Regions from separate parts of the Shewanella sp. 3_MG-2023 genome, predicted to be linked through region 1. Evidence: riboswitches for the same ligand, from Rfam matches in the RefSeq annotation. Region 1 holds a riboswitch; the other holds the start of a gene.
The links. Region 1 has a riboswitch for thiamine pyrophosphate ahead of thiC (phosphomethylpyrimidine synthase ThiC). Riboswitches for the same ligand answer to the same signal wherever they lie in the genome.

Region 1 (7,679 bases):
CTGCAGTTGCAACTAGCCCAAAAGATACTGTTAATCACAAGGCAATTTCCCCAAAGCCTATTGACCAAAAAGATATTCACCAAAAACCTATTCACCAAAAGCCAATTGACTACAAGCCCATAATTGAAAAATTGCCAATAGCAGAAGCAGTGCAAGCCGAAACGCACCAGTTCGATTGGTCTTCAGTTGATAGCATGTATCTGCAGCAGCAAAAAGATAGCAGTAACGAACATCTATTTAAGCCACAATTGTTTAATGAAACCATCTCAGAGGCCAATACCATAACAAGCGACAATTTATCGGCCATCAATCAAGCTAGCCATTCCTTTATAAATAAACTCAATCAACAACAAGTTAATCAGCAAATAAGTCAGCAAGCCCATTTAGCGACTTCTGTTAGTGGTGCCAGCACCAGTGAGTTAACCCCTGAAATGGATGATATAGAGTTAATAGTAATAGAAGATAAGCGCCAACCAACTACCCTCAATCATCGTTTAGATCCAAATAGAATTGTTAAGATTGGTGAAACTTGCCATCGATTGGTGGCATTACCAACCCAAATTAACCCTTATGCCGAAGGCTTAGATTTAGGACACCCATGTGAAGGAGGCAAAACAAAAAAAGCACTAAATAACGCCATTCAACAACGCTTATCGAAACTTAAATTACCTTGAACTGTTCAGACTTTCACAGAAGATTTATTTCAACAACATCAAAAATGAATAATATTTATCAAATTTATTCATCAAATTATTTCTGTGTTAATTGGATCTTAATCGCTTAATTGTAAATTAAATTCATATATAACAGTATTTTAATTAGTGAAATAATTTAACTCTTATTCCAATTCGAAAATTGTCAAAGACTTGTATTTTATTAAATAAGCTGACTATACTGCAGCCATCTTGTCGGAGTGCCTTTATGGCTGAGACCGTTTATTCGGGATCCGTTGAACCTGATCAGGCTAGAACCTGCGAAGGAAACAAGCAGTTAATTTGCTTATTTTTACCCTACAGTCAGCAGCAATTTTATAGTGAATGGCTGCGTGGCTAGATCATAAATATTAGTGCAAAATAAAAGATAGAATTAATTAAAGCAGAGTTATTGCTGAAGTTAATTTAACCCGCCATTTGCCGATATTTAAGGTTCAAAGTTAAGGTGTAAATTCAAGTCAATTACAGAGTTAATGTTAACTCGCTCGTCATCAACAATTCTCCAGGCAAGCAACTCTATTTTTTTATTTTGAGGTTGCTTATGTCAAATCGTCGTGAAACCCGCGCTCAAGCGCAAAATTTTATTGAAACCCTAAAACCTTTACAGCACCCAAATTCTGAAAAGATCTATCTGAGCGGATCCCGCCCCGATCTGTTAGTGGGCATGCGTCAAATTCATCAAAGCGATACTATCCTTGGCGGTAGTGAAGATGCGCCCGTGACTGAAGCCAACCCAGCCATTAAAGTTTATGATTGCGCCGGTGCCTATTCAGATCCTGATGCTGAAATTAATGTCCGTTTAGGCTTAAACAAGTTTCGCCAAGCTTGGATTGAAGAGCGCGAAGATACAGAGCAACTTGATGGAGTTAGCTCTGACTTTACCCAACAGCGTTTGGTTGACGACGGTTTAGATCATTTGCGTTTTGAAGCCCTTGTTCGCCCTAAAAAAGCCAAGTCAGGCCGCCGCGTTACTCAAATGCATTACGCTCGTAAAGGCATTATCACACCTGAGATGGAATATATTGCCATTCGCGAGAATATGGCTAGAGAGCAAGTCACTGATGAGATTTTGACTCAAAAAGCCCCCGGTGAAGCTTTTGGCGCTCACATTGGCCAGCCTATTACCGCTGAATTTGTCCGTGATGAAGTTGCCCGCGGCCGCGCCATTATCCCGTTAAACATTAATCATCCAGAAGCTGAGCCAATGATCATTGGGCGTAACTTTTTAGTCAAAGTTAATGCCAATATTGGTAATTCTGCTGTGACGTCTTCAATTGAAGAAGAAGTTGAAAAGCTGGTCTGGTCAACGAGGTGGGGCGCTGACACTGTAATGGATTTGTCTACGGGGCGCTATATCCATGAAACCCGTGAATGGGTCATTCGAAACTCTCCTGTCCCCATTGGTACAGTGCCCATCTATCAAGCGTTAGAAAAAGTAAATGGTGTCGCTGAAGACCTAAATTGGGACATTTTCAAAGATACCTTGATTGAACAGGCAGAGCAGGGCGTCGATTACTTTACCATCCATGCTGGGGTACTGCTGCGTTATGTACCAATGACGGCAAAACGTCTTACTGGCATCGTTTCTCGTGGTGGTTCCATCATGGCAAAGTGGTGTTTAAGTCACCATAAAGAAAGTTTTTTGTATGAGCACTTTAGAGAGATTTGCGAAATCTGCGCTGCCTACGATGTGTCATTGTCATTAGGCGATGGTATGCGGCCCGGCAGTATTGCCGATGCCAATGATGAAGCGCAATTTGCTGAATTAGAAACCTTAGGCGAGCTGGTTAACATTGCTTGGGAAAATGATGTGCAAACCATCATTGAAGGCCCAGGCCATGTACCGATGCAGCTCATTAAAGTGAATATGGAAAAGCAGCTTGCCCATTGTGATGAAGCGCCTTTTTACACACTCGGCCCACAAACCACCGATATTGCGCCAGGTTATGATCACTTCACCTCAGGGATTGGGGCGGCAATGATGGCTTGGTATGGCGTGGCCATGCTGTGCTATGTCACTCCTAAAGAGCATTTGGGTTTACCGAATAAAGAAGACGTTAAACAAGGACTTATCGCTTATAAAATTGCAGCTCATGCTGCCGATGTGGCTAAAGGTCACCCTGGTGCGCAAATTCGTGATAATGCCTTATCAAAAGCAAGGTTCGAATTTCGCTGGGAAGATCAATATAACTTAGGCTTAGACCCAGATACCGCAAGGGCTTATCACGATGAGTCGTTACCCCAAGAGTCTGCCAAAGTCGCGCATTTTTGTTCTATGTGTGGGCCAAAGTTTTGCTCAATGAAAATCACTCAAGAAGTGCGTGAATACGCTGCAAAGCAAGCGCGTGATCAGTTACAAAAGGTGAACGTGCTTGACGCTAGCGAATTTAAACACCTGCAGGCACACTCTAATCACAATGTTAATTCCGTAGACGCAAGTGCAGATATAAGCGTTAGTAGCGGTGTAGATATTCAATCAGCCATGGCACAAAAGTCAGCTGAATTTAAAGCCACAGGCTATGCTATTTATCATCCGTTACCTTCTAAGCCAGACACAGCAACAAGCGCAGATTTAGCTGTTAAGACCACTGCTGAATTAGAGGCTTAACCATGAATGTTTCACAACCACATAGCTTAGAAACCATGTCGCCCATCGTCTGGACTATTGCCGGTTCAGATAGTGGTGGCGGCGCCGGCATACAGGCAGATTTAGCAACTATAAATGACTTACAGTGTTTTGGCTGCAGCACAATTACCACTGTTACTGCGCAAAATTCGGTGGCTGTAACACTAGTCGAGGCTGTGTCAGAATCCATCTTATTGGCTCAGCTAAATACACTTGCTAGCGATTTAGCGCCAGCAGCCATAAAAATTGGCTTAATTGCCAATCAACAACAATTGGTACTCATTGCTCATTGGTTAAAGGCATTTAAAAGTCAGAGTTTAGCTAACCAGCTGATCCCGATTATTTTAGATCCTGTCATGGTTGCCAGTAGTGGTGATAGCTTAAATGAGCGCGCTAAAAAGCCGTTAGATTTTAGCCCTTTTAAAGGTCTAATTAGCTTAATTACCCCTAATGTTAGGGAGTTACACACGCTGACTGATACTAACAGCTTGGCATTTGAACCTCAGTGCACAATTAAAAGCCAAAGCCTAGACTCAAGTGATGGTTTTTATAGTGCGGCAGCGCAACTGGTTAAACAGCTTCATTGTCATGTGCTCGCCAAAGGCGGTGATGCAGTATGGCAACAAACCAAAGCCAATGATTTGTTCATTTGCCGTAAAGTTCACGGCGTGAGTGACGCCCATCAATATCAAGCTTATTGGCTTAATAGCGAGCGAGTTAATACAAGTAATAACCATGGCACAGGTTGCACCTTATCCACTGCGATAGCATGCTTTTTAGCCCATAACTATGTACTTCATGATGCCGTTGTGATGGCAAAAGCATATGTACTCAAGGGATTAGTGTGCAGTGAATCATTTGGTAAAGGCGCAGGGCCAGTGGCAAAAACCGCTTGGCCTGATGAAATACAATACTACCCTGAAATTACTGCCGTAAGTGGCGCTGAAATTAACAATTTAGGCAAAACACAGCAAGAATTAGCTGCTGGTGGAAAGTTTAGCAATGGATTAATAAATACAGCTCAGGGCTACCTAGATTGCCGTTTTCCTGCGCTGCATAAGGGCATTGGTGTTTATCCGGTTGTGGATGACGTGACTATGCTGCAAAGTGTGTTAGAAGCCAATTGCACCACAGTGCAGCTGCGAATTAAAGCTAATGCTGTCAATGAGGTCTCTAATGATGCTCAGCAAACCAAACTAGTACAAGATATTAGCCGCGCAATAGCTCTGGGTAAGCAATATAACGCCCAAGTGTTTATTAACGATCATTGGCAACTGGCAATACAGCTTGGTGCATTCGGGGTTCATTTAGGTCAAGAAGACCTTGAGTTAGCTGACTTAAATGAAATTTCAGCGGCAGGGCTAGCCCTTGGGTTATCTAGCCACAGCGTATTTGAAATTCTATTAGCTCAGCAATTAAATCCATCCTATATCGCCTTAGGGCATATTTTCCCAACGACCACTAAGGTGATGCCGTCAAAGCCTCAAGGCTTAGCAAAATTAGCACGCTACAGTGCATTACTTAACAACGTATGCCCAACCGTGGCCATTGGTGGTATTGATGCAAGTGTTATAACGGATATCAAAGCCACTGGGGTTGATAGTGTTGCCGTGGTAAGAGCCATTACTGAAGCAGAAAACCCTGCCAAGGCTTATTCATTGTTAGAGCAGCAATGGCATCTAGCGGCTGCACAACAACCTCAGCAACAACCTCAGCAACAGCCAAGGCAATCACATGTAAAATCCCACAAGCCATCAGTGAAACAGCTGCAGTGTGAGCCAGTGTCATGACGATTACACAACAGCGTCAAGCTAATAAGAGTGGGCTCACTTCCAAGCAGTTTATCAAGTATGCCAGTCATATTTTACTGACTGATATGGGTGAGCTTGGTCAGCTTAAATTACTTAATAGCCGGCTACTGATCATCGGAATCGGTGGTTTAGGTCACAGTGTTGCCCAGCAATTGGCCGCCGCGGGAGTTGGAGAACTGATATTGATGGATCATGACAAGGTAGAGCTTTCAAATCTGTCGCGGCAATTACTTTTTAACGAACAAGATATTGGTTTAAGCAAAGCGCTACTTGCCAAAGATAAGTTAGCAGCAGCCTATGACGACGTAAATATCATGGCAATTGAGCAGGCCTTTGGCGCTGATACAGATGGTGCAAAATTAGTTGAATCTGTCGATCTGGTGTTTGATTGCACTGACAACTTTACTAGCCGCTTAATGATTAATGAAGTTTGTGTTCGTCACGCTACAGGGCTAATTAGCGCAGCGATTTCCGCTAATGATGGGCAATTATTTTGCAGCTCAACTGACTATCCGCAAAGGGGCTGTTATCAATGCCTGTACCCACAAGATACTCATGTTTCACAAACATGTGTATCAATGGGGGTTAACACTGCTGCTGTTCAAACGGTTGCATCAATGCAAAGTTTATTGGGGCTAAATTGGTTAACAGCCGATGACTTAGGCAAAGGCCAGCTAGCGGGTAAGTTACATGTGTTTAATGCTAAAAGCTTGCAATGGCAGATTATACAAATGAATCAAGACCCTAAATGTAGTTGTTGTAGCGCAGCTATTACAGCGTCAACAAATGACGTCAACTCATGCAGATAACTTTACCGCAAAAGGATTAAACATGATTGAAATTGAATTTAATGGCCAACCAGAGCAGTTGCAACAAGCGCCAAGCTTATTAGCGCTAATAGAGTCTAAACAACTTAATCCCAAAGCACTGGCATTAGTGCTCAATCAACAAGTTGTACCAAGAAGTCGCTGGCAGGCCATTCAATGCCAGCCTAATGATAAAGTAGACGTCTTTTCAGCTGTAGCAGGGGGGTGATTATGTTAACCATAGCCGGACATCAATTTGAGTCTCGTTTATTTACAGGTACAGGAAAGTTTAGCGATGCTAACACTATGCTAGCTGCCATTGAGGCCTCTAACTCACAATTAGTGACCCTCGCAATGAAGCGTATTGATCATAGTAAAGACTATGATGACTTGTTGACGCCATTACAGCAAATGGGAGTTAAGTTATTACCCAATACTGCAGGGGCAAGAACCGCTAAAGAAGCTATTTTTGCAGCAGAACTTGCCAGTGAAATGCTTGGCACAAAGTGGATCAAACTTGAAATCCATCCAGATCCGAAATACTTGATGCCAGATGCTATTGAAACCCTTAAAGCTGCCGAAGTCTTGTGTAAAAAAGGCTTTATTGTGTTGCCTTATGTTCATGCAGATCCTGTGCTGTGTTACCGGCTAGAGGAAGTGGGCTGCGCCGCTGTGATGCCGTTAGGCAGTCCTATCGGCAGTAATCAAGGTTTAGCCACTGAGCCTTTTTTAGAGATGATCATTGAGCAAGCTAATGTGCCGGTGGTTGTTGATGCTGGGATTGGCGCACCTTCGCAAGCTAGCCGAGCAATGGAGCTGGGCGCAGATGCCGTGCTAGTCAATACTGCGATTGCCAGTAGTCAATCTCCCATAGTGATGGCGCGGTGTTTTGATTTTGCGGTTAGAACCGGTCGTGATGCCTATACCGCCGGACTTGGCAGTGTTACCAAACAGGCAGAACATACTAGCCCGCTGACGCAATTTTTACATCTGTAAGCCAGATTATTCCCTTACTGGTGAATGATTTGGTTTGAGTAATTTAACTTTGAATGCGGTTGGTTCAACAAATTAAGTTAATAGAGTGGCGCACCATGAGTTTTGTCGAGCAATTTAAACAGCTAGATTTAATCGATTTATCAATGCGGATTAATAGCAGCACTGAAGCTGATGTGCAACAAGCATTACAGCGCCCCCAAGGTCATATTGACAGTTTAATCGCGCTTTTATCGCCTGCTGCATTACCTTTTTTAGAAACGATGGCGCAGCGGGCATATCAGATAACCCGGCAACGCTTTGGGGCTAATATTGGTTTATACCTGCCATTGTATTTATCTAACTTGTGCGCAAATGAGTGTGACTATTGCGGTTTTTCTATGAGTAATAAACTCAAACGAAAAACCTTAACAGAGACCGAATTATTAGCTGAAATTCAAATCATTAAACAGCGAGGTTTTGATTCAATATTACTGGTTTCTGGAGAACATGAAACCAAAGTAGGCATTGAATACTTTAAAACCATCTTGCCACTGGTAAAACAGCATTTCAGTTATGTAGCAATCGAAGTACAGCCTTTGGCGCAAGATGAATACGCCCAGCTGGTGGGGTTAGGGCTCGATGCTGTGATGGTATATCAAGAAACTTATCATCGCCAAACCTATGCCAAGCATCATACCAGAGGTAAAAAACAAGACTTTACTTATCGGCTCACTACACCAGAAAGGGT
Region 2 (7,679 bases), on a different contig from region 1:
GGGGGGGAAGGTTATCTATTAACTGATGATTTTGAAATTAATGTCGTTAATGAAGACGGCTCATTGATTGTTCATATTACCGACGTATTAACCGGTGAAACCACCATTATTGAAGTTGGCGGTATTGTTGATGACAGTGTCGGGGGTTAATAATGAAAAAATTAATTATTAGCTTGTGCCTACTATCTTTAACAGCTTGCTCATCAATTGATGAAGAATTTGAAAATATAGATGCCACTTCAAGTTTAATGCCTAAAGGTGAAACTTATTACGATCTAACCAGTTTACCTTTTCCACAAGGTGCGATGGTTGCTGCAGTATATGATTTTCGCGATCAAACAGGACAATACAAGCCCATTCCATCAAGTAACTTTTCAACGGCAGTGCCACAATCCGGTACGGCATTTTTAGCCCAGTCACTTAATGATTCAGCATGGTTTATACCCGTTGAGCGTGAAGGACTGCAAAACCTATTAACAGAACGTAAAATTTTACGGGCAGGACTTAAAGGTGATGCCAGTAAATTACCGCAACTTAATAGTGCGCAGGTATTAATGGAAGGTGGCATTGTTGCCTATGACACAAATATTAAAACGGGCGGTGCTGGAGCACGGTATTTAGGCATTGGCGCTTCAGGTCAATACCGAGTCGATAGCATTACCGTTAATTTACGCGCTGTGGATATTCGAACTGGCCGATTACTCAGTAGTGTTACCACCACCAAATCGGTGATATCAAAAGAAATTACCGCGGGTGTATTTAAGTTTATTGATGCACAAGATTTGTTAGAGGCTGAAGCGGGTTATACTTCCAATGAGCCTGTGAGTTTATGCGTAGTCGCAGCCATTGAGAGCGCTGTTGTGCATCTTATTGCCGATGGCATTTGGAAAGGGGCTTGGAGGCTAGGGGATGCCACTACAGGTTTGCAAAATACTACCTTGCAAAAGTATTGGTTAGAAGCCCATAAAGAAGCGCAAGTCAGTGCCAGAATTAAGCGTGGCTAATTATCCGTCCTGAATAAATAGCCCCTAATTAACAGTCCCTTATGTTTCAATCACGATAAAGGTGCCAATGGCGCCTTTTATGTTTTCTGGGGGTAAACTTCTAGATACACAGACGCAGCCCTTAAGGCGATAACCACATAAGCAGCTTAGCTTTCATTATGGTTAAGTTAAGCCAAGCTTTCATTATGTGGTGATCAAAAAGATGCCTAAGAAGTCTAATTGCATAAGGTTTAAAGGTAACCACCAAGAAATATAGCGCTTTTTTTAGCGACTTCAATGTTAATTGCTGGGGATACTTCAAATAAATCCCCTTTAGCATTGATAACAATGATGTGATAATGCCTAGATAAACTCTAAGTAAGTGAGCGTTGCTATAGTTAATCGAGCTGTCAAAATTGGCTTGATAGTGCCAACAACATTCAACAGTGATTAATAGCAAAGTGTTAAACTTGCTTGGCTTAAGTGACAAATGCAGCAGTAGCTATTATATAGTTAAGCAAGCGCTTAGTTGGCTGCTTGATTAGCGCATTCAACAATGATTTTCACTACTTCGATTATAATAACCAAAAGGATGATCAATCATGGCTGAAGAAACCATTTTCAGTAAAATTATACGCCGAGAAATTCCTGCCGACATTTTGTTTCAGGATGAGCTCGTCACCGCTTTTCGCGATATAAACCCACAGGCACCAACACATATTCTGATTATTCCAAACCATTTGATCCCCACAGCCAATGATGTAAAAGCATCTGACGAACTGGCATTAGGGCGAATGATGACAGTTGCGGCAAAGCTGGCTGATGAAGCGGGTATTGCACAAGATGGTTACCGCTTAATCATGAACTGTAATAAACACGGTGGCCAAGAGGTTTACCATATCCATATGCATCTACTTGGCGGTAAGTCACTTGGGCCAATGCTAAGTCGGTTGGATTAATACTAATAACATGAAAATAAACAGTGATTTTTTTCCGTTAACCGGCGTAGCAAGCCGATTTGTTAATCAGCTTGCCCATTGCCGTCGATTGAATATTAGTGCGTTAGAAGCCAGTGAACATCACGTATTACTGGAGTTGCCTTATAGCCAAGATATCATTGGTGACCCAGATACTGGGGTGATACACGGCGGTGTGGTGACTACGATCATTGATACCGCATCCGGCACTTCTGTTGTATGCGCTATTTTAGAGAAGTATAAATCCTTAGAAATATCGCCAACCTTAGATTTACGGGTTGACTACATGAAACCGGCTGAGCCAAACAAACCGCTGTATGCATTTGCAGAATGTTATCGTTTGTCGGCCAATGTGGCGTTTACCCGTGCGATTGCTTATCAAGACAGTATTGATGATCCTATTGCGCATGCTGTTGGCTCATTTATGCGTATTAGTCCAGAAATGGTGGGTGAAGAGTTTAGACAAGCTTTGATGGGCTGCGCTGATGAAGCAAGTGCAGTCAATTCAGCTGCTAATAACCAGCCTGATACTCAAAGTGTTGAAGTTATGCAGGCAGGCAATGCCAGTTTAACTGTGGGCGATATTAATGTTCATGATGTGGTTAAGCGGGCCATTGATTTAAATGACTATAGTTATTTATTAGAGAAAGTCCCTTATACCCAATTTATCGGGATGAGTGTTGATCGCTTTGGTGATGAAATGGTATTTAAGCTGCCAACTAAAGATGACAACATTGGTAATCCTATTCTGCCAGCCATACATGGCGGGGTTATTGCTGGCTTTATGGAAATGTCGGCGATTGTGCAGTTAATGGTATTTATGCAAGCTAAGAAAGTGCCAAAAATTATCGATTTTTCAATTGATTATTTACGTGCGGGTTTACATCAAGATACGTTTGCTGAATGTAAAATTACTCGTCAAGGACGCCGAGTTGCTAATGTTAGCATTAATTGCTGGCAGAAAAATCGTAAGCAGCTAATTGCTACTGCGAGAGCGCATTTCTTGCTTGATCAGTAGAAGTAACACACAGTTGATGCATAGATGAGCAAGCTGTTTGACACTGAGCCGACCATTTATTTTTTAATACTTAAAAAAAGGAATTAATGATGACATTAAGAGTAATAATGATATCGCTAGCGTTAATGCTATCAGCCTGTGCTAATCATACCGCGGGAGTCATGGTTAGCTCTAATAGCGAAGTGAGAGTTGATAATAATTCTTTTGCGAGAAAAGTCGCTGTTGAGCAAGTCAATGTCAGAACGCAAGCGGATTTATTGCAAGGTTCTGCATTAATCATTAGCAAGGTGTCAACGGATTTAAGGCTGCAATATAAGTTTACTTGGTTTGATGTTGGTGGCTTTACCATTGAAGATGAAGCAAGCAGCTGGAAGTCATTAAAGCTACATGGCAAACAACAAATGCAGGTTAGCGCCGTTGCCCCTAATGCCAATGCAAGCCGTTTTGAAGTATATGTAAGAGAAGCATTCTCTAACTAAGTGTATCTTTTAAAATATAAAACACGCTTAATTGCGTGTTTTTTGTTTTATAGGCTTAGCTAATCATAAAAATATCTATGTGATAATTTTTTGTACTTAAATAGTTAATAAAAAGTGCCTGTTAGTGCTGTTGCACAGATGAAGGATAGTTTATAATCCGCCGCGCCAAGGGGTGTTTATCGTGTTGATAAACTGAGATGTCTAAAGACAAACCCTTAGAACCTGATCCGGCTCATACCGGCGTAGGAATAGGCTGCATGCTTTGCCGTAAATGTTAGTCATTAACTCAGTCATAAACCAAGTCGTAAACGAAAAACGACACCAATTTAATAACTGATAATTGTAATGACAGTCATGGATGCACATAACTAATTCACTATGCTTGCCGGATCTCAAAATTATAATTTGAGGTCCTATGTCTGTAATAAAATCTAAATCGCCACTAGCGATTGCCATTCTTGCCGTTTTATCCACTTCCGTTGTCGCTCAAACAGAAAATGTTGAACGCGTGGCGCCCGCTGCTGAAAAAATGGAAGTCATAGTGGTTAACGCTGACTTTAGTAATATAGCGCTAGAAAAAGTGCCATCCAGTGTTACCGTCATCGATAGCCAACAATTGCAAGATGAGGGCGCTCAACATTTTGAAGATGTATTAAACTCTATTGCTAATTTTAACTGGTCTGGCGGCAGCTCTCGGCCAAAGTATTTCCAAATTCGTGGTGTGGGTGAGCAAGAAGAATATCAAGGCGCGCCAAATTCTTCTGTTGGCTTCATTGTTGATGATATCGATTTATCTGGGATCGGCATGGTGTCGAGCATGTACGATATGCAACAGGTTGAAGTTCTTCGTGGCCCACAAGGTACACAATATGGCGCCAATGCGTTAGCGGGTCTTATATACCTTAAAAGTAACGATCCCACCGATGTGTTTGAACATGGCGCACAAGTCTCTCTTGGTGACGATGACTTACAAACCTTCTCCGGTTTTAGCTCTGGCCCAATAACTGACTCTGGTAAGCTACTTTATCGGGTGTCTTTAGAGCAACATTCGCAAAATGGTTACCGCGACAATACTTATCTAGAGCGTGAAGATACCAATGGCCGTGATGAATTCACCGCCCGTGCTAAATTGCGTTGGTATGCTGCAGATGATGTGCAACTGGATTTAACCTTTTTACATGCTAATTTTGATAATGGCTATGATGCCTGGACGTTAGATAATAATGGCTTTGAAACAATTACCGATAAGCCTGGTGTTGATGCGCAAAAGACCACTGGTGCTGGCTTAAAAGCCACATTCAGCAGTTTTGAAAAGTTCGAACTCACCTCGTTAACTTCATTTGCACAAACCGATCATCACCATAATTATGACGGCGATTGGGCCAACCCTGATTACTGGGATTCGAAACAATGCAGCATTTATGATGATGACTGGAACGTGATTGGGACTGAGCCATGTGTTTATGATTACACCTGGGATAAACAGGGTGAGCGTAAAACCGTGTCACAGGAACTTCGTATCAGCTCAAACGAAGCTGGCCGAATTTTTAACGATTCGACTGATTGGTTAATGGGCTTATATGGCATGAACCTTCAAGAGGATAATGACTTATATTCTGAATACAATGGCTGGCCAGATGAAGTGCTGCAATCGGAATATGAAGCGACCAACTATGCTATTTTTGCTCAAACCGATACCCAGTTTAGTAATGGTTATGTATTTTCAGCTGGGGTGCGTTTAGAGCGTCGAGAAAGTGAATATTCAGACAGTAATGGTGATAAATTCTCACCTAGCGAAAACATGTGGGGCGGTCATTTAGCGCTATCTAAAGCCATAAACCAAGACCATAATACCTATCTGCGTATTGCTCGAGGCTATAAGGCGGGTGGCTTTAACATGAGTTTGCCAGCTGAATTAGCCGATAAAAAAGAGTTTGATACTGAAATCTTATATAACTACGAGTTAGGGCTCAAATCTTCGTGGTTACAAGGTCAATTAGACACCAACTTGGCATTCTTCTATATGGATCGACGCGATCAGCAAGTGGCGGCATCACAACAAGACCCTGATGATCAGCAGCGCTTCATTCTATTTACCGAAAATGCAGGTAGTGCTGAAAACTACGGCGCCGAAATCGACTTTACCTACTATGCCACCGATAACATTCAATTCTACGGTAGTGCAGGTTGGTTAGAAGCCACCTATGGTGATTATCAATACAAGGATAAATATGGCAATGTCGTAGATTTAACAGGTCGAGAGCAAGCCCATGCGCCAAAATTTACTTATAGCGCAGGCATGAGCTATGTCAGTGATTCTGGCTGGTTTACCAATTTAAATGCTAGCGGTAAAAGTGATTTTTACTACTCTGATAGTAACGAATCAAAGTCAGACGCTTATACTATTTTCAATGCTCGAGTGGGTTATGAAACACAAATGTGGTCAGCGTATTTATGGGGCCGCAACTTATTTGACGAGCAATATGGCACCAGAGGCTTCTACTTTGGTAATGAACCAGACTTAGATTGGGCCGATAAGCAATATGTACGTTTCGGCGATCCACGTCAGCTAGGTATTACCTTAAACGTCAAGTTTATGTAGCTTGGCTGCAAACTATGTTAATTAAAAGGGGCTGTTAACCTGTTGGGTTACAGTTGATTTATTTAATAATAACAATACTTAACACTAAATTGCCGTCATGTTTTGAAAAGTTTTTTACCTTAAACTTTGATAGACTATGACGGTATTTTTATCACGATTAAGGAATTTCCATGAAATTGACTGCCGAAATCAGCATGTATCCATTTAATGAAAACTATTTAGACCCGATAAAGTGGTTTATTGGCCGAGTAGATAGCTACCCTAATATTGAACGTAAAACCAATGCGATGGCGACTCAGGTGTGCGGTGAATACGCAGATGTGATGGCCATGCTAGCAACCGAAATGGAAGCGGCCCATCAAAAATGGGGCAAAGCAGTATTTGTATGTAAATTTATTGGTGGCGAGCTTGATTTAAGCCACACCGAATAACCTGTAAATTCATCATAGTAATGAAATAGTAGCCAACGTTATGTTATCTGAGATCGTTCAATCAATACAAATTGCCATTACTGAAGTGTCTGTAATGACAGGCTGGGAAGCTGTTGCAGTGATTCTGGCAATTGCGTATTTGATATTAGCCATGAAAACCAATATTTGGTGTTGGGCGGCAGCCTTTGCCAGTACTGCCATATACACAGTGCTGTTTTGGAATGTGTCATTGTTGATGGAATCAGTGCTAAATGTATATTACATGGCGATGGCGATTTATGGCTTTTGGCTGTGGCGCTATGGTGCTGACAGTCGTCATCAAACTGAACTGCCAATTATTAGTTGGTCTCTAAACAAACACTTAGTGATTATTGCCGTTACTAGTGGTGTATCCTTGATTGTGGGCTACTTAATGGCCACAAATACAAGTGCTTCGTTTCCATATCTTGATGCATTAACAACCTGTTTTGCGGTGATGACTACTTATCTAGTGGCGAAAAAGGTAATAGAAAATTGGTATTACTGGATGGTGATTAATTCGCTATCAATTTACTTATACCTTCAAAAAGGTTTAATGCTAACTTCTGGTTTACTTATCCTGTATTTATTTATGGCTGTCAGCGGTTACTTTATGTGGCGTAAAAAAATGCTGCAAAATCATGCACCAGATGATGCAGCCTTAGCAAGCTAATGGCTATTTAGATAATGAGTCACTTTAACCCATGGCAATGGCTACCTGCGGATATTAAACGCCAATTACCGAATATATTAGCCGATAAGATTGAAGCAGATTGTCATGGGGTTAAAGTGTTATCTGATGGATTAAGTAACCAAAACTTCCATATAGCCTTAAGTGATAGCGATTGGGTATTACGGGTTAATCAAGATAATGCCCCGTGGTGTGAACGAGACAACGAAGTGAGCAGTTGGCGCTTGGTTGAAGCCATTAATCGGGCGCCTAAATTAATTTGGCTTAGTGATGATAAACGCTTTTACCTAAGTCAGTTTATACCTGAAAATAATCACTTATGGTCAAATTATGTCGCCGAGTTTAGTTTTTATGATAACAAGCGCCCACAGCAGTCGGTGTTTGCGGCGCTAGACCCTGTTGCTCACCTACTGGGGTTATTAACCCCGCTATCAAAATTACCTTTGCCGACGAAACAAATTACCATGACTCAGCAATGGC

Region 2: it holds a riboswitch for thiamine pyrophosphate, as region 1 does, so the genes downstream of both, Q4591_RS02835 (TonB-dependent receptor) here and thiC (phosphomethylpyrimidine synthase ThiC) in region 1, are expected to answer to the same signal.

The regions. Positions count from the first base shown of each region.
Region 1 covers NZ_JAUOSH010000031.1:14,837-22,515, forward strand. The annotation lists gene Q4591_RS16080 (hypothetical protein) at 1-674, shown strand, start outside; TPP riboswitch at 900-999, shown strand; gene thiC (phosphomethylpyrimidine synthase ThiC) at 1,255-3,321, shown strand; gene thiE (thiamine phosphate synthase) at 3,324-5,129, shown strand; gene Q4591_RS16095 (HesA/MoeB/ThiF family protein) at 5,126-5,959, shown strand; gene thiS (sulfur carrier protein ThiS) at 5,982-6,185, shown strand; gene Q4591_RS16105 (thiazole synthase) at 6,188-6,952, shown strand; gene thiH (2-iminoacetate synthase ThiH) at 7,048-7,679, shown strand, end outside.
Region 2 covers NZ_JAUOSH010000003.1:125,693-133,371, reverse strand. The annotation lists gene Q4591_RS02860 (curli assembly protein CsgF) at 1-150, shown strand, start outside; gene Q4591_RS02855 (CsgG/HfaB family protein) at 153-1,004, shown strand; gene hinT (purine nucleoside phosphoramidase) at 1,586-1,942, shown strand; partial or broken gene Q4591_RS20135 (PaaI family thioesterase) at 1,953-2,336, shown strand; gene Q4591_RS20130 (PaaI family thioesterase) at 2,508-2,978, shown strand; gene Q4591_RS02840 (YcfL family protein) at 3,068-3,457, shown strand; TPP riboswitch at 3,616-3,724, shown strand; gene Q4591_RS02835 (TonB-dependent receptor) at 3,873-6,059, shown strand; gene Q4591_RS02830 (hypothetical protein) at 6,230-6,490, shown strand; gene pnuC (nicotinamide riboside transporter PnuC) at 6,531-7,181, shown strand; gene Q4591_RS02820 (phosphotransferase) at 7,196-7,679, shown strand, end outside.